Regions from separate parts of the Streptomyces sp. NPDC050085 genome, predicted to be linked through region 1. Evidence: riboswitches for the same ligand, from Rfam matches in the RefSeq annotation. Region 1 holds a riboswitch; each other region holds the start of a gene.
The links. A riboswitch is a leader RNA that binds a small molecule or an ion and turns the genes downstream of it on or off. The one in region 1 is predicted to bind cobalamin.
Positions count from the first base shown of each region.

Region 2: another riboswitch for cobalamin. It lies ahead of ACIBUY_RS20445 (prenyltransferase/squalene oxidase repeat-containing protein); the one in region 1 lies ahead of ACIBUY_RS25900 (ABC transporter substrate-binding protein).
Region 3: another riboswitch for cobalamin. It lies ahead of cobN (cobaltochelatase subunit CobN); the one in region 1 lies ahead of ACIBUY_RS25900 (ABC transporter substrate-binding protein).

Region 1 covers NZ_JBITJZ010000007.1:118,696-124,365, reverse strand. Annotated here, with positions in the region: gene ACIBUY_RS25905 (hypothetical protein) at 1-2,097, shown strand, start outside; cobalamin riboswitch at 2,127-2,329, shown strand; gene ACIBUY_RS25900 (ABC transporter substrate-binding protein) at 2,367-3,422, shown strand; gene ACIBUY_RS25895 (FecCD family ABC transporter permease) at 3,434-4,450, shown strand; gene ACIBUY_RS25890 (ABC transporter ATP-binding protein) at 4,447-5,223, shown strand; gene ACIBUY_RS25885 (L-threonylcarbamoyladenylate synthase) at 5,224-5,670, opposite strand, start outside.
Region 2 covers NZ_JBITJZ010000005.1:173,557-179,226, forward strand. Annotated here, with positions in the region: gene ACIBUY_RS20435 (energy-coupling factor transporter transmembrane component T) at 1-584, opposite strand, end outside; gene ACIBUY_RS20440 (SCO2322 family protein) at 587-1,252, opposite strand; gene ACIBUY_RS20445 (prenyltransferase/squalene oxidase repeat-containing protein) at 1,249-2,478, opposite strand; cobalamin riboswitch at 2,520-2,688, opposite strand; gene ACIBUY_RS20450 (SPFH domain-containing protein) at 2,738-3,904, opposite strand; gene ACIBUY_RS20455 (hypothetical protein) at 3,918-4,175, opposite strand; gene ACIBUY_RS20460 (polysaccharide deacetylase family protein) at 4,345-5,130, shown strand; gene ACIBUY_RS20465 (MBL fold metallo-hydrolase) at 5,143-5,670, opposite strand, start outside.
Region 3 covers NZ_JBITJZ010000003.1:381,152-386,821, forward strand. Annotated here, with positions in the region: gene cobN (cobaltochelatase subunit CobN) at 1-2,476, opposite strand, end outside; cobalamin riboswitch at 2,510-2,648, opposite strand; gene ACIBUY_RS14190 (cobalamin biosynthesis protein CobG) at 2,703-3,836, shown strand; gene ACIBUY_RS14195 (precorrin-8X methylmutase) at 3,829-4,509, shown strand; gene cobJ (precorrin-3B C(17)-methyltransferase) at 4,506-5,670, shown strand, end outside.

The DNA.
Region 1 (5,670 bases):
GCGGTGCTGGCCACGCTGTGCGTCATCGCGACGGCCACGCTGCGCGGCACGCTGCTCGACCCGGCGTTCCACGCGTCCGTCCTGGACGAGCAGCACGCCTACGACCGGCTCTACAACGAGGTCCTGGTGGACCCCGAGGCCTCGCCGGTCACCCGCGACCTGCTGGCCCGGCTCGCCGTGCCCGAGGCCCAGGTGACGTCCAACATCAAGCTGGTACTGCCGCCGGACACCCTGCGGGACCTGACGCGGCAGCAGATCGACGCCGTGGTCGGCTATCTGAACGGGGACCGCGCCACGCTCGACCTGACCGTGGACCTGCGTCCGGTGCTCGACAACGTCGACCAGCTCGCGCAGACGTACTTCGGTGATCTCGTCTCCGGTCTGCAGCGGCGCGACGAACCGGACTTCGACCGGTTCACGGCCGACGTGTCGGGCGCGGTACGCGATCTCACCGAGGGGCGCGTGCCCGCCGGGCTGCCCGCGTTGCCACTGACGCCCGACCAGGCGGGCCAGGTCGCCGAGGCGCTGCTGCGGCCGCTGTCGGAGCAGGACCGTGACGCGCTGCGCCCGCAGGTGGAGACGGCTCTCGCCGAGGGTGACGTCGCCACCGCGCTCGCCGCCGTGGCGCCCTCCCTGGTCTCCGACGACACCCGGGAGGCGGCCCGCCGGATCCAGGAGAGCGTGGGCGGCGGCACCTGGGACCTCACCGCGGCCCTCGCGGCCTCCGGCAACGACCTCCGGGCCGTGCACGATCTGCGCCCCTACACCGCGGCGGGCCTCGGCCTGGTGGAGCTCGTGGCCGCGGTCCTGCTCGTCCTGGCGCTCGCCGCCCTGTGGTTCCTCGGTTCTCCCCTGCAGGCGCGCCGGCTGCGGCGGCTCGGGCTGCCGCTGCTCACCGGCGGCCTGCTGACGGCGGCCGTCGTCGTCGCGGCGCGGCTGCTCACCGACGGACGCGTCGTCGACCCGCCCGCCTCCTGGCCGGCGAGCCTCGCGCGCCTGGTCGACGACGTGCAGCGGGCGGCCGTCGGCGACCTCACGCGCAGCGCGCTGTGGGCGGCGCTGGTCCCGGCCGTCGTCGGGGCGGGCCTGGTCGTCGCGGCGCGTCTTCGCGTACGTGCGACGGGTTCGCGGGCTCTGGTCGGGCTCGGGCTCGGTGCGGCGGCCGTGGCGCTGGCGGGGATGGTCGTGGTGCCGCTCGCGACGAGTGCGGCCGCGCCGCGGCTGTGCCAGGGCAGCGCCGCGCTGTGCGACCGCCCGTACGACGAGGTCGCGTACCTCACCTCGCACAACGCCATGTCGACGACCGTCGACCGGTTCATCGGGCCGCTCCAGGACCCGGGCATCACGGCCCAGTTGGACGACGGCGTGCGCGCCCTGCAGATCGACACCTACCGGTGGGAGCGGCCCGACGAGATCGCCGCGCGGCTCGACGCCTCGGACTTCACGGACGCGCAGCGGGCGCTCGTCGAGCAGGCGGTCAACACCATCAACCCGCCGCGCGAGGGCCTGTGGCTGTGCCATGCGGTGTGCCGGGCGGGCGCGCTGCCCCTGGTGCCGACGCTCCGCGAGATCGGCGCGTGGATGCGGCAGCATCCGAGCGAGGTCGTCACGTTCATCGTGCAGGACGCGATCACCGGCGAGGAGACCCAACAGGCCGTCGCCGAGGCCGGGTTGACGGACCTCGTGCACACGCCCGACCGGGATCCGGCGAAGCCGTGGCCGACGCTCGGCGAGATGATCGACAGCGGTCGCCGCCTGGTCGTGTTCGCCGAGGAGGCCGACGGCCCCGCGCCCTGGTACCGCAACTTCTACGCGTACGGCATGGAGACCCCGTTCGCGTTCCGCTCCCCCGGCGAGATGAGCTGCGTCCCGCACCGCGGCGGAGACGACAAGCGGCTGTTCCTGCTCAACCACTTCATCACCATCAACGGCGGCAGCCGCCTCGACGCGGGCACGGTCAACGCCCGCGACTTCGTCCTGGACCGCGCCCACCGCTGCGAGCGGGCACGCGGCCGCCCGGTGAACTTCGTCGCCGTGGACTACGCGACGATCGGCGACGCGGCGGGAGCGGTGGACGCGCTCAACGCGGAGCGGTGACACCGGCCGTCGGGACGGGGCGAGCGTAGTGATACCTTCCGATGGCCAGTCGTACCTTTGTGCGTACTCGTACGCATACGGGTCAGGGAATCCGGTGGAATTCCGGAGCTGACGCGCAGCGGTGAGGGTGACGGGCGGAGCAACTGCCACTGGGCCGGTCGAACCGGCCCGGGAAGGCGCTTCGCGCGGACGATCCCGAGTCCGAAGACCTGCTGGCGGCCTCCAGGACCGATGCACGGCCGGGGGTGGACCGTAGACCGGCTCCGCGCATGGGCCCTGGAGACGAAGGAAGTTCCGTGCTGTTCGCACGTCAAGTCCGCTGCCTCGCACCGCTGTTGGCGGGCGCCCTGTTGCTCACGGCCTGTGGCGGCCAGGGCTCCGCAGACACGTCGCGGCGCGCGGGCGACGCCGTCACGCTCGACAACTGCGGCACGAAGGTCGAGGTCACCCACGCCCCGCGCCGGGCCGTCGCCCTCGACCAGGGCTCGGCGGAGATCATGCTCTCGCTCGGGCTCGCCGACCGGATGGTGGGCACGGCGACGTGGACCGATCCGGTCCTGAAGGGGCTGGAGAAGGAGAACGCGAAGGTGCCGCGGCTCGCCGACCGCTATCCGTCCTTCGAGAAGGTCCTGGACACGGAACCCGACTTCGCCGCGGCCTCGTTCGCGTACACGCTCGGCAAGGGCGGAGTGGCGACCCGCGGGCAGTTCCAGCAGCTCGGCGTACCCACCTACCTCTCCCCCACGGACTGCGCGGGCAAGGACAACAGCGGAGACGGGGACGGCGTGCGCACGTCGGCGCTGACCATGGACACCGTCTACGGCGAGATACGCGACCTCGCGCGGGTCTTCGACGTGCGCGAGCGCGGAGAGCAGCTGATCACACGCCTCAAGTCCCGCGTCACGAAGGCCACTTCGGGGCTCGACGCGTCGGACGTCAGCGTCCTGTACTGGTTCGCGAACGCCGACTCGCCCTACATGGCGGGCTGTTGCGGCGCGCCCGGCATCGTCACCGAGGAGACCGGGGTGCGCAACGTCTTCGACGACACGCACGAGGAGTGGCCGCAGATCAACTGGGAGACGGTGGCCGACCGCGATCCGGACGTCCTCGTCATCGGCGATCTCACCCGCCGCTCGCAGTCCGCGGAGTCCGCCGCGCAGAAGATCGAGTTCCTGGAGTCCGACCCGGTCACGAAGCACATGAGCGCCGTGCGCGAGAAGCGGTACGTGCTGCTGCGCGGGCAGGACATGAATCCGACGATCCGGACGGTGGACGGCGTGGAGAAGGTCGCCGCCGGTCTGCGCACCTTCGGCCTGGCCAAGTGAGCACCACCCAACTGCCCTTCGTCCGGCCCGTGTTGGCCTGGGCCGCCGCCGTCGCCGTCCTGTGTGCGTCCGTGGCCGTCGCGATCACGATCGGCCCCGCGCACATCGGCGTCGGTGACGTGTGGACGACGGTCGGGGAACGCCTGGGCTGGGGCACGTCGCAGCTGTCGCCGATCCGGGACGGCATCGTGTGGGACCTGCGGCTGCCGCGGACGCTGCTCGCGGCGGTGTGCGGGGCGGGCCTCGCGGTCTGCGGCACGGTGCTGCAGGCGCTGCTGCGCAATCCGCTCGCCGATCCGTTCGTCCTGGGCGTGTCCTCGGGCGCGTCGACCGGCGCGGTGCTCGTGGTGGTCCTCGGTCTGGGCGGCGGCGCCGTCTCGGTGTCGGGCGGGGCCTTCCTCGGGGCGCTGTGCTCCTTCGCCCTGGTGCTGCTGCTCAGCCACACGCTGGGCGGCACCACGGACCGGGTCGTGCTGTGCGGGGTCGCCGCGATGCAGCTCTTCTCGGCGCTGACGTCGTTCGTGGTGCTGACGGCGGCCGACGCGGAGACGACGCGCGGCGTCCTGTTCTGGCTGCTCGGCTCGCTGGGCGGCGTCGGCTGGACGGAGGTGTGGCTGTGCCTGGCGGTGCTCGTGGTGACGCTGGCGGTGTGCCTCGGCCACGGCAGGACCCTGGACGCGTTCGCCTTCGGCCCGGAGGCGGCGGCCGCGCTCGGCGTGCGCGTGGCCCGCACCCGGCTCGTGCTGCTGTGTGTGACGGCCCTGTTGACGGCGGCCCTGGTCAGCGCGGCCGGGGCGATCGGCTTCGTCGGTCTGGTGCTGCCGCACGCGGCCCGCGCCCTGGTCGGCCCGGGGCACACACGGCTGCTGCCGGTCACGGCGCTCGCGGGTGCGGTGTTCCTCGTCTGGGTCGACACGCTGGCGCGTACGGTCCTGGAGCCCCAGGAGGTGCCGGTGGGGGTCGTGACGTCGCTGATCGGTGTGCCCGCGTTCGTGCTCGTCCTGTACCGCGGCCGGGCCGTCCGGTGAGCGCGGGCCTGCACGCGGACCGCGTCTCCTGGTCGGCCGGGGGCGCCCTCGTCCTCGACGGGGTGAGCCTGACGCCCCGGCCCGGCACGGTCACCGGGCTGCTCGGCCCGAACGGCTCGGGCAAGTCGACGCTGCTGCGCCTGCTCGCCGGGGTGCTCGCCCCGGCGTCGGGTGTCGTCACGCTCGACGGGGACCCGCTCGCCGGGGTGCCGCGCAGAACGGCCGCCCGGCGGATCGCGCTGGTCCAGCAACAGAGCGACACCCAGGTCGAGTTGACGGTCGCCGACGTCGTACGGCTCGGCCGGGTCCCGCACCGCCGCGCCTGGGCCCCGGCATCGGCCGACGACGAGGCCGCGGTCCGTGCGGCGCTGGCCCGCAGCGGCCTCGCCGACCGGGCGCACCGCCTGTGGCACACGCTGTCCGGCGGGGAGCGCCAGCGGGTGCAGATCGCCCGCGCGCTGGCCCAGGAACCGCGCGAGCTGCTCCTGGACGAGCCGACGAACCACCTCGACATCCAGCACCAGCTGGAGCTCCTCGACCTGATCGGCGGACTTCAGATCACGAGCGTCGTCGCCCTGCACGACCTGAACCTGGCCGCCGCCTACTGCGACCAGGTCGTCGTGCTCCGCGAGGGCCGGGTCGTGGCCGCGGGCGAGCCCGGGGCCGTGCTCACCGAGGACCTCGTCGCGGACGTCTACGGGGTGCGCGCCCACATCACACGGCCGGGGCCCGGCGAGCGCCCGCACATCCGCTTCCTGGGCACGGTCCGATGACTACTCGAAGCGCTCGGCGTCGCCCGCGCCGTACCGGATGATCTCGGCCCCGCCGTCGGAGAAGTCGATGACGGTGGTGGGTTCGGTGCCGCAGTCGCCGGAGTCGAGCACCGCGTCGACCGCGTGGTCGAGCCGCTCCTTGATCTCCCAGCCCTGGGTCAGCGGCTCGTCCTCGCCGGGCAGCAGCAGGGTGCTGGACAGCAGCGGCTCACCGAGCTCGGCCAGCAGCGCCTGGGTGACGACGTGGTCGGGGATGCGCACGCCGACGGTCTTCTTCTTGGGGTGCTGCAGCTGGCGCGGCACCTCGCGCGAGGCGGGCAGGATGAACGTGTAGCTGCCGGGCGTGGCCGCCTTGATCGCGCGGAACACGTCGTTGTCGATGTGCACGAACCTGCCGAGCTGCGCGAAGTCCTGGCAGACCAGCGTGAAGTGGTGCTTGTCGTCGAG
Region 2 (5,670 bases), on a different contig from region 1:
GGGCGGCCGCGCAGGCGTCGGGCCGCGCGCAGGCGGCGTACGTCCGCGATCAGGTTCGGGGCGAACGTCATCGCCACGACCACCGCGACCCCCGCCTCGTACAGCGCTCCGGGCAGGGACTTGAGGAGGCGGGAGGGGGACGCGAGGGCGTTCGCCGCGCCCACACAGATCAGCAGCGTGGCCAGCTTCAGGCCGTCGTAGAGCGCGAACGTGAGGCCCTCGAGCGTGACCCTGCCGCCGATCCGTACGCCCTGTGCCCAGTCGGGCAGCGGCACCTCGGGGAGCGTCGCGAGGACGTGCGTGCCGGGGATCGGCGAGCCGAGGACCGTCGCGAAGACCAGGCGGATGCCGATCACGGCGAGACCCAGCTTCACGAACGCCCCGTACGAGCGCGCCCACGGCGCCTGAGTCCGCCGCGCCGCCACCACGTAACCGGCGACGCCGATGAGCAGCGCGAGCAGCAGCGGGTTCGTCGTGCGCGACGCGGCCGTGCCGAGGCCGAGCGCCCAGATCCACCAGGCGCCCGGATGCACGGCGTTGGAACGGTGGGCCCGCGGGGCCCGCAGCGTACGGACAGCAGACATCGTCAGCCGCGGCGTCGCTTGGCCTGCCAGATCGCGCCCACGCCGAGCAGCGCGACGACGGCGACACCGGCGAGGACACCGACGGAGGGGCCGCTGCCGGAGCCGGACGACTTGTCCGCGTCACGGGTGGTCCCGGTGGCGGGTGCGTCGGTGGTCTTGCCGGAGACCTGTTCGCCGCAGCCCGACTTCGGGTAGCCGGAGATGGCGCACAGCAGCGCGTTGCTGTCGTAGCGCAGCGGCTTCGCGACGGAGGCGAGCGCGTCGGCCGTCGTCGCGTCCTCGCCGACCCGCGCGCACGCGGTCCGCGGCCGCGGCGGGGTCTCGCCGCCGGGCGCGTCCTGCGCCGTACCGAAGTCGATGACGAGCGCGACCCGCTTGGTGTCCTTCTCGGCGGGCGTTGTGGCGCAGATCGCGGCGAAATCCGCCGTGCCGCGCGGCTGCGTGGCGTCCTTGGAGTCCGCGCTCACCGCGAACCGGAAGCCCTGCACGTCACCGTCGGACGGCGTCGTCTGGGACGGACCCATCGACGCGTACGTCCATGACGCGCCGTCCCGCTCCCAGAACGACCAGTAGCGGTAGCCCGCCGCCTGCGCCGGAGCGACGGCGAGGCCGAGCAGCAGCGCGCACAGCGTCAGGACGAGCCCGGTCGCCCGGCCCCCGCGGCTCACAGCTGCTGCTTCTTGCGGCCACTGATCAGGAACCCGGCGCCCATGGCCGCGACGAACATCACGCCGACGATCCACCAGGTGCCGAAGCCGCCGCCGTTGTCGTCGTCCTTCTTCTTGTCGCCCGCGTCGGAGGAGTCCGCGGAGGCCGGGGCAGGGCCCGTCCTGTTCAGGGCGCTCACCAGGTCGGTGCCGCCGAAGTCACGCGGGTCGTTGCCGGTGGCGTGCGCGGCGAAGATCAGCTGCGCGTACGCGGCGGGGCCCGACTGCGCGGCCCAGTCCGTGGCGTTCTTCTCCAGCCAGGCGTACGGGTCCTTCGTGTACTTGATGCCCTCGGCGGCGGCGATGGAGGTGACCGCGTCGGCCGTGTTGCCGTAGTCGGGCTTGTCGGTGGCACCGGCCAGCTGGGACTTCAGGTACAGGTGCGTGGAGAGCTGGTTCTGCAGGTAGACGCCGCCGTTGTGCGCGAGCGCCTCGGCCGTCTTGCCGTCCTCGCAGGTGTACGCGTCCGGGGCCTTGCCCTTGCCCGGCGCGAAGCCGGTGCCGAGCGCGCCGAGGACACCGGCCGCGGTGGCGTCGGCGTTCGCGGTCAGCCTGCCCTTCTTGTCGGGCTGGTAGGCGAGCGCGCCCGCGCCCTTGCCGTCGGAGCACGGCAGGGCGAGGGAGGCGAGGGCGTCCGTGGCGGACTTGCCGTCGGCGGACTTCACGCCGGCGGGCTTCTGGTCGGCGGCGGCGAGCGCGCCGACGACGACGGACGTGGAGTTGGCGTCGCTCGCGCCGCCCGGCAGATAGCCCCAGCCGCCGTCGGCGTTCTGGTTCTTCTTCAGCCAGTCGACGCCCTTGGTGACCGCGGCGTCCCGGCCGCCGACCGCGGCGAGCGCCTGCACGGCGGCCGCCGTGCTGTTGCTGTCGACGGCCGTCTTGGCGTCGCAGGCCTTGGCGGGGTCGGCACGGAAGGCGGCGAAGCCGCCGTTCGCGCACTGCTGCCCGGCGAGCCAGTCGACGGCCTTGGCCGCGGGGTGCACACCGACGGTGTCCTGCGCGACGAAGGCGAGCGACTGCCGCCACACGCCGTCGTACGTGGGGTCGCCCTTGCCGTACAGGCCCGACGGTACGACGACCTTCGGCGATGCGGAGGGGGAGGCACCGTCCGCGACCGCGGCCTGCGCGCTCACGGCGCCGATCACGACGGTGGCGGCGACGAGCGCGCCGCTGCGGCGAATGTTCATGGTGGGGCGGGTGCCTCTCCCTGCGGGGAGCCGGGCGGCACGGCACGCTTTCGGCACCGGGCGGCTCCGGTTCCGTATGCCTCGACGGTCCTGAGCCGATCAGGCGCGCACCAGGAAATCCGGCTTTACGGCTGCGGGTCAGCGCCGGAATTCCACCGGCTTCCCCTCGTACGCGCGTACTGACGACGCACCCACTCTACCGGCCGGTCCGAAAGGGCGGCCGGGCGAGTGGAAGCGCTCCGCCAGGAGCGTGCCGGCGTCACCTGATGTCGACGGGCCCGTCGTCGTCCCCCCGCGTCGAGCCCAGGTACCGCTCGATCGCCGCGCCCGCCCCCGCCGAGCCGTCCTCCCCGTTCAGGTTCTTGCGGACCGAGTCCAGGATCGTCAGACCCTGCCCGACCAGACCGGCTGCGATCTCGCCCAGACCGTCCGCCCCGTTCAGCACGTTCACGTTCGCCCCGGCGAGCCCCGCGGAGGCCTCCTTCACGATCTGCGGCAGCTGGTCGATGAGCATCCGGTCGAGCGCGACCCGGTCGTACGACGCCGCGGCCTCGGCCTGGATCTTCATCCGCTCGGCCTCGGCCAGGGCGAGGACGCGGATGCGCTCCGCGTCGGCCTGGGCCGGCTTCACGATCTCGGCGATCAGCTGCTTCTCGCGCAACTCGGCCTGCTTGAGGGCGAGTTCCGTCTGGGCGGCGAGCACCTCCTGCTGGGCGTGCGCCTGCGCGAGCGGCCCGGCCTGCGCGGCCTGCGCCTTGGCGCGGTCGACCTCGGCGCTGTACTCGGCCTGCACGACCGCCGTCTGCCGCGCGAACTCGGCCTGCTTGCGCGCCGCCGCCTGCTCCGCCTCCGCCGAGGCCTGCGTGGCCTGCGCCTGGGCGATCTGCGCCTGCCGCTGGATGGCGGCCTTGTGCGGCCGGGACATCGCCTCGATGTATCCGGTCTGGCCGTCGTCGATGGACTGGATCTGCAACGAGTCGACGTGCAGCCCGATCTTCGCCATCTCCGCCTTCGACGTGTCCAGGACCTCCGTCGCCAGCTTCTGCCGCTCGGTGACGATCTCCTCGACGGTCATCGAGCCGATGATGGACCGCAGGTGACCGGCGAAGATCCGCCCGGTCAGGATCGACATCTGCTCCTGGTCGGAGAGGAACCGCTGCCCGGCGTTGATGATCGACTCCGGGTCGTTGCCCACCTTGAACGCGATCACGGCCCGCACGGTCAGCGCGATGCCCTGCTTGGTCACGCACTTCTCGACGACCTCCGCCTCGCTCATCGCGAGCGAGAGGAAGCGGGTCTTGCGGAACACGGGCAGAACGAACTTCCCGTGCCCGGTGACGACGCGGAACGGCGCTCCCCCAAGTCCCCGCCTCCCACCCGAGATCAGCATCGCCTCGTCGGGTGCGGGAACGCGATATCCGAACATCCTTGACGTCTCCTTAGCGGGCGCCGCCGGTGTCGCCGTCGGAGGGTGTGTCCAGCAACGGGTCGCTCCAGGCGATCACATCGACCTGCCGGGTGCCGCGGGACTCGATCACGAGCACGGTCGCTCCCCGTGGGAGGGGCTCGTCGGACCACGCCATGAACGTCTCGGTCCCACCCCTGACCTGCACCAGCACCTCGCCCGGCCCACCGGAACCCCGGGTGCCGAGAACCAGCTTCCCCGTACAGCCGACCACAGCCTCGTCCGGCGCCATCGGCGGCCGCCCCCTTGTCGTTCTCTCTGAGAGCCCAGACCATACGCCCGTGATGACGTGGGCACTATCCACGTGAAGCAAAGATCCTCCGGACGGCTTGACAGCCTCGGGTGACGGTGTGTCACGCGGACCGGGAACCGCTGCCGGTTGGTACGGCTCTCCCGTGAACCTGCCCCGCACCCGCCGTTGGTACGCCGCTGCCGCCCTCGCCGCAGCCGCCCTCGCCCTCCCGTCCTGCGCCGCCCAGGACCGCCCGCCCGTGGAGTCCAAACCGCGGCCGTCCGTCACGTCCTCGCCCACGCCGCGGCCCGTGTGGGGCACGCCCCACCCCGTGGACTGCCGTGCGACCGACTGCGTGGCCCTGACCTTCGACGCGGGCCCCGGGCCCTACACCGCCCGCCTCCTCGACGTGCTGAAGGCCAAGGGCGTCAACGCCACGTTCTTCCTGCTCGGCAAGAGCGGCGTCGGGCGGTATCCGGACCTGGTGCTGCGGGAGGCCGCCGAGGGGCACGAGCCGGCCAACCACAGCTGGAGCCACCCGCGTCTGACGGAGGTCACGGACGCGGAGCTGCGTCGCCAACTCACCCTCGTGCAGCGGCAGATCAAGAAGCTGACCGGGCGCGCACCCACCCTGATGCGACCGCCCCAGGGACGTACCGACGAGCGCGTCGCCGAGGTCAGCCGTTCGCTGGGGCTCGCACAGATCCTGTGGTCGGTCACCGCGAAGGACTACCGGGACCACGACCCCCGCGTCATCACGAGGCGCGTCCTGGACGGCGCGGCCCCGGGCGGCATCATCCTGCTCCACGACATCTACCCGGGCACGGTCCCCGCGGTCCCGGCGATCATCGACGGCCTGCGCGCCCGCGGCCTGACCCCGGTCACGGTCTCCCAGCTCTTCGCACCCGACGTGCCCGGGGCGGGCGGGGTGTACCGGAGCGTCTTCGACGAGTGACGCGGGGCCGCGTCAGGGCGATGCCACGAACGTCAGCGGATCGCTGCCCGTCACCGCCTCCGCCCGCCCCAGCTTCACCAGCCTGCGCAGGTGCGCCTCCGCCTCCGACACCGCGATGTTCCGCGAGCCGTACGGGATGTCGGCCCACGGCCGGTTCCACTCCATCCGCTCCGCGAGCTGCCATGGGGTGAGCGGGGTCGCCAGGAGGGCGAGCAGGTCCGTGAGGCGGGACTCGTGGTGCTCCAGCAACTCCCGTACGCGGGCGGGTGCGTCGGTGAACGCGTGCTGGTGGGCCGGGAGGACCTCGGCGGGTGCCAGGCGGCCGATCCGCTCGAGCGAGTCGAGGTAGTCGCCGAGCGGGTCCGTGACCCCTCCCTCTGTCTCCGGGTCCTCGTACAGGCCGATGTGCGGGGTGATGCCGGGCAGCACGTGGTCGCCGCTGAACAGGCGCCCGTTGCCCGCGAGTTGGGCCGGGTGCGCCTCGTCCAGGTGCAGGCAGATGTGGCCCGGCGTGTGGCCCGGGGTCCAGATCGCGCGGAG
Region 3 (5,670 bases), on a different contig from region 1:
TCTCCCAGGCGAGGCGGGACGGGACGGCCTTCGGGTCGACGGAGTAGAAGTTGCGGCCGGTCGGCAGGACGTTGACGAGGCCGCGCAGGGGGGAGCCGCTGGGGCCTGCCGGGATGAAGCGGCCTTCCAATGCCCTTACGGCGTGGTCGAGTTCGTCGGTGGTGCGGCTGAGCCGGGGGACGACCTCTCGTGCGGCGAAGTCGAGGATGGCGCGGACCTGGTCCGATACGTCGGTGGGGACGGACTCCGGGTTCCAGTCCGCGGCCTCCATGGCCTCGACCAGGGCGCGGGCCTGTTCCTCGACCGCGTCCGCGTCCGTGCGGGTCGCCTTCGACTCGTCCAGGCCCAGGGCCTCGCGCAGGCCCGGCAGGGCGGTCGTGCCGCCCCAGATCTGGCGGGCCCGGAGGATCGCGAGGACCAGGTTGACCCGGTCGGGGCCTGCCGGGGGGTTGCCCAGGACGTGGAGGCCGTCGCGGATCTGGACGTCCTTGATCTCGCAGAGCCAGCCGTCGAGATGCATGATGAAGTCGTCGAAGCCCTCGTCCTCGGGGCGGTCCTCGACCCCCAGGTCGTGGTCGAGCTTCGCGGCCTGGATGAGGGTCCAGATCTGGGCCCGGATCGCCGGGAGCTTCGCCGGGTCCATCGACGCGATCTGCGCGTGCTCGTCCAGGAGTTGTTCCAGGCGGGCGATGTCGCCGTAGCTGTCGGCGCGGGCCATCGGCGGGACCAGGTGGTCGATGAGCGTGGCGTGGACGCGGCGCTTGGCCTGGGTGCCCTCGCCCGGGTCGTTGACCAGGAACGGGTAGATCAGCGGGACGTCGCCGAGCGCTGCGTCGGGGCCGCAGGCGGCGGACAGGCCCGCGTTCTTGCCGGGCAGCCACTCCAGGTTGCCGTGCTTGCCGAGGTGGATCATCGCGTCGGCGCCGAACCCGTTGTCGGCAGCGGGCGCCGCGATCCAGCGGTACGCGGCCAAGTAGTGGTGGGACGGCGGCAGATCGGGGTCGTGGTAGATCGCGATCGGGTTCTCGCCGAAGCCGCGCGGCGGCTGGATGAGGATGAGGAGGTTGCCGCGGCGCAGGGCCGCGAGCACGATGTCGCCCTCGGGGTTGCGGGAGCGGTCGAGGAACATCTCGCCGGGCGGCGGGCCCCAGTGCTGCTCGACGTTCGTACGGAGTTCCTGGGGCAGCGTCGCGTACCAGCGCTTGTAGTCGGCGGCCGGGATGCGGACCGGGTTGGCGGCCAGCTGCTCTTCCGTGAGCCAGTCCTGGTCGTGGCCGCCCGCGTCGATGAGCGCCCGGATCAACTCGTCGCCGTCGCCCGAGACCAGGCCCGGGATGTCGGCCCGGTCCCCGAAGTCGTAGCCCTCGTCCAGCAGTCGGCGCAGCAGCGCCACCGCGGAGGCCGGGGTGTCCAGGCCGACCGCGTTGCCGATGCGGGAGTGCTTGGTGGGGTACGCGGACAGGACGAGCGCCAGCTTCTTGTCCGCCGCCGGGATGTGGCGCAGGCGTGCGTGGCGTACGGCGATCCCGGCCACGCGGGACGCGCGCTCGGCGTCGGCGACGTACGCGGGCAGCCCGTCCTCGTCGATCTCCTTGAAGGAGAACGGGACCGTGATGAGGCGGCCGTCGAACTCCGGCACCGCGATCTGGCTCGCCGCGTCCAGCGGGGAGACGCCCTCGTCGTTCTCCTCCCAGTCCGCGCGGGAGGACGTCAGGCACAGGGCCTGGAGGATCGGGACGTCGAGCCGGGTGAGCGCGCCCGCGTCCCACGACTCGTCGTCGCCGCCCGCCGAAGCCTCCGCCGGCCGTGTGCCACCCGCCGCGAGCACCGTCGTGACGATGGCGTCGGCGGCGCGCAGCGCGTCGATCAACTCGGCCTCGGGGGCGCGCAGAGAGGCCACGTACAGCGGGAGGGGGCGGCCGCCCGCGCGCTCGATCTCGTCGCACAGGGCGTGCACGAACGCCGTGTTGCCGCTCATGTGGTGGGCGCGGTAATAGAGCACCGCGATGGTCGGGCCCTGCCCGGACGCCTCCGGACGGTCGAGCGCGCCCCAGGTCGGCGCCGCCGCGGGCGGTTCGAAGCCGTGGCCGGTGAGCAGGACCGTGTCCGACAGGAAGCGGGCGAGGTGCGCCAGGTTCTGCGGGCCGCCGTGCGCCAGGTACTTGTGGGCCTCCGCCGCGATCCCGACCGGGACCGTGGAGGCCGCCATCAGCTGGGCGTCCGGGGCCTGTTCACCGCTGAGCACGACCATCGGGATCGCGGCCGCGGTCAGCCGGTCGATGCCGTCCTGCCAGGCGCGGACGCCGCCGAGGAGACGGACGACGACGAGGTCGACGCCGTCGAGCAGCGCGTCGAGGTCGTCCAGCGGCAGCCGGGAAGGGTTCGCGAAGCGGTACGTGACCGGGGCGTCGGCGGCGGTGTTCGCCGCGCGGGCGCTGAGCAGGTCCGTGTCGGAGGTCGACAGGAGCAGGAGCATGCGTCGGCTGGCCTTCCTCGGGGTGTCCGCGCCCCGGGTGGTTCATGTGACGGCGGGAGTTCCTGGCTCACCCTCTGGCTATGAGAGGGCTCACAGTGGCGGGACCGCGCCGGATTCGCACCGGGCTTCCTCCCCTGTCGCCGTCGATGGCACCGCTCATCGTACGGGTCGGGGCCCGCGCCCGGTACGGGATGCCCGTCACAGAGCGATGGGTATGCTCCCCGGCATGTCCGATTCCCCCATGTCCCCCGGCGACGCCTGCCCGGGCGCGCTGCGGCTGCACGCCGCGGACGACGGGTTCCTGGCGCGGGTGCGGATACCCGGCGGGGTGCTGGGCGTGGCCGCGGCGCGGGCCCTCGGGGAGGTCGCGGGGCGGCTCGGGGACGGGCTGCTGCACCTCACGTCCCGGGGGAACGTGCAGCTTCGGGGGTTGCGGGGCGGGTGTGACGCCGAGTTGGCCGCCGCGCTCTCGGCCGCCGGGCTGTTGCCCTCCGCCGCGCACGAGCGGGTGCGCAATGTCGTGGCCTCGCCCATGTCGGGGCTCGACGGGGGCGGGTTCGTGGACGTGCGGTCCTGGTTGAACGGGCTTGATGCGGGGCTGTGTGCGAGTGCCGTGACCCCGGGGTTGTCGGGGCGGTTCCTCTTTGCCCTGGATGACGGGCGGGGGGATGTGGCTTCTCTGCGGCCGGATGTGTTGGTGCGGGGGGTTCCGGGGGGCCGGGGCGTGCTCTGTGTCGACGGGGCCGAGTTCTCTGTGGCGTACGAGGACGGGGCCCGGGCTGCGGTTGTCGCGGCTGAGGTTTTTGTCGAGGCGGCTCGGAGCATTACTGGACGTCGCGTATGGCGGGTGGCCGAACTCGGGTTGCCGGAGGGCGAGTTGGGGCGGCTGGTGGGTGAGCGGCTGGAGCAGGTCGGCGTGCAGGCCACGGGGCTCCGCCCCGGACCCCGCGCCTCAATCGCCGGCGGGGCTGAATGTGGCTTCGCGCCCCCCTTCGGCACCCTCACTCCCACCCACTGGCGCGACCTCATCGAACTGGCCGCCCAACACCCCCTCCAAGAGCTCCGGTTGACCCCCTGGCGCCGCGTCGTCGTGCCCGGCGTCACGGCGTACGACACCGACTCCCCCTGGACCCGCGTCGGCGCCTGCATCGGGCGGCCCGGATGCGCCAAGTCCCATGCCGACGTACGGGCCGACGCCACCGCGCGGATCGGCGAGGCCCATCCGGCCCTGCCCACCTACTGGTCCGGCTGCGAGCGGCGCTGCGGTCACCCGACCGGTCCTTACATCGACATCGTGGCCCGCCCTCATGGCACGTACGACATCACCGACCCCACCGAAAGAGCCGAACCCCGTGTATGACTACGAGAAGGACGGCGCGGCGATCTACCGCGAGTCCTTTGCCACCATCCGCGCCGAGGCGGCGGACGGGCTCGCGGGCCTGCCCGCCGACGTCGCCCAGGTCGCGGTCCGCATGATCCACGCCTGCGGTCAGGTGGATCTCGTACAGGACATCGGCCACTCGGCCCAGGTGGTCGCCAAGGCCCGTGCCGCACTGCGCGCCGGGGCGCCCATCCTCTGCGACGCGCACATGGTCGCGAGCGGCGTGACGCGCAAGCGGCTGCCCGCCGACAACGACGTACTGTGCACGCTCCGGGACCCTCAAGTGGCCGCGCTGGCCGCCGAGTTGGGGACGACGCGGAGTGCTGCCGCCCTGGAGCTGTGGCGCGACCGGCTCGACGGGGCCGTCGTCGCCATCGGCAACGCCCCCACCGCCCTCTTCCACCTCCTCGAGATGATCGCGAACGGTGCGCCGCGGCCGGCCGCCGTGCTCGGCATCCCCGTCGGGTTCGTGGGCGCCGCCGAGTCGAAGGACGCGCTCGCCGCGAACTCGCTCGGCCTCGAGTACCTCGTCGTACGCGGACGGCGCGGCGGCAGCGCCATCACGGCGGCCGCGCTCAACGCGCTCGCGACCGAGGCCGAGATCATGGAAGACAGGGAAGACAAGAAGGAAGACAAGGCGGGACGGGCATGACCGGCACCACCGGAAAGCTGTACGGGGTCGGACTCGGGCCCGGTGACCCGGAGTTGATGACCGTCGCCGCGGTGAAGGCCATCGCGTCCGCCGACGTGATCGCGTACCACTGCGCACGGCACGGGCGGTCCATCGCCCGCTCCATAGCGGCGGAGCACATCCGTGCGGACCAGATCGAGGAGCGGCTGATGTATCCGCTCACCGTCGAGACCACGGACCACCCCGGCGGCTACCGCGGCGCCCTCGACGACTTCTACGCCGAGGCCGCCGCCACCCTCGCCGCGCACCTCGACGCGGGCCGCACGGTGGCCGTCCTCGCGGAGGGCGACCCGCTGTTCTACGGCTCGTACCAGCACATGCACAAGCGTCTCGCCGACCGGTACGAGACCGTCGTCATCCCGGGTGTCACGTCCGTCAGCGCGGCCGCCGCCCGGCTCGGCGAGCCGCTGTGCGAGGACAAGGAGACGCTGACGATCATCCCGGGGACGCTCCCCGAGGACGAGCTGACGGCGCGGATCGCCGCCGCGGACTCGGCCGTGGTGATGAAGATGGGGCGGACGTTCCCCAAGGTCCGTGCGGCGCTGGAGAGTTCGGGACGGCTCGACGACGCGCGGTACGTCGAGCGGGCCTTCATGGACGGGGAGCGCACCGGGCGGATCGCCGACATCGACCCCGCGTCGGTGCCGTACTTCTCGGTGGCGGTGCTGCCCTCGCGGATCGACGACGAACCGGCGGCAGACCCCCGCCACGGTGAGGTCGTGGTCGTCGGCACCGGGCCCGCCGGGGCCCCCTGGCTGACCCCCGAGTCGCGCGGCGCCCTCGCGAACGCCGACGACCTCGTCGGCTACACCACCTATCTCGACCGGGTCCCCGAGCGGCCGGGTCAGCGGCGCCACGGCTCGGACAACAAGGTGGAGTCGGAGCGTGCCGAGTTCGCGCTCGACCTGGCGCGGCGCGGGCGGCGGGTCGCGGTGGTGTCCGGCGGCGACCCCGGCGTCTTCGCCATGGCCACCGCGGTGCTCGAAGTGGCCTGCGAGGAGCGGTACTCGGCGATACCCGTGCGGGTGCTGCCCGGCGTGACCGCGGCGAACGCGGCGGCGGCGAAGGCCGGGGCGCCCCTCGGCCACGACTACGCCACGATCTCCCTGTCCGACCGGCTCA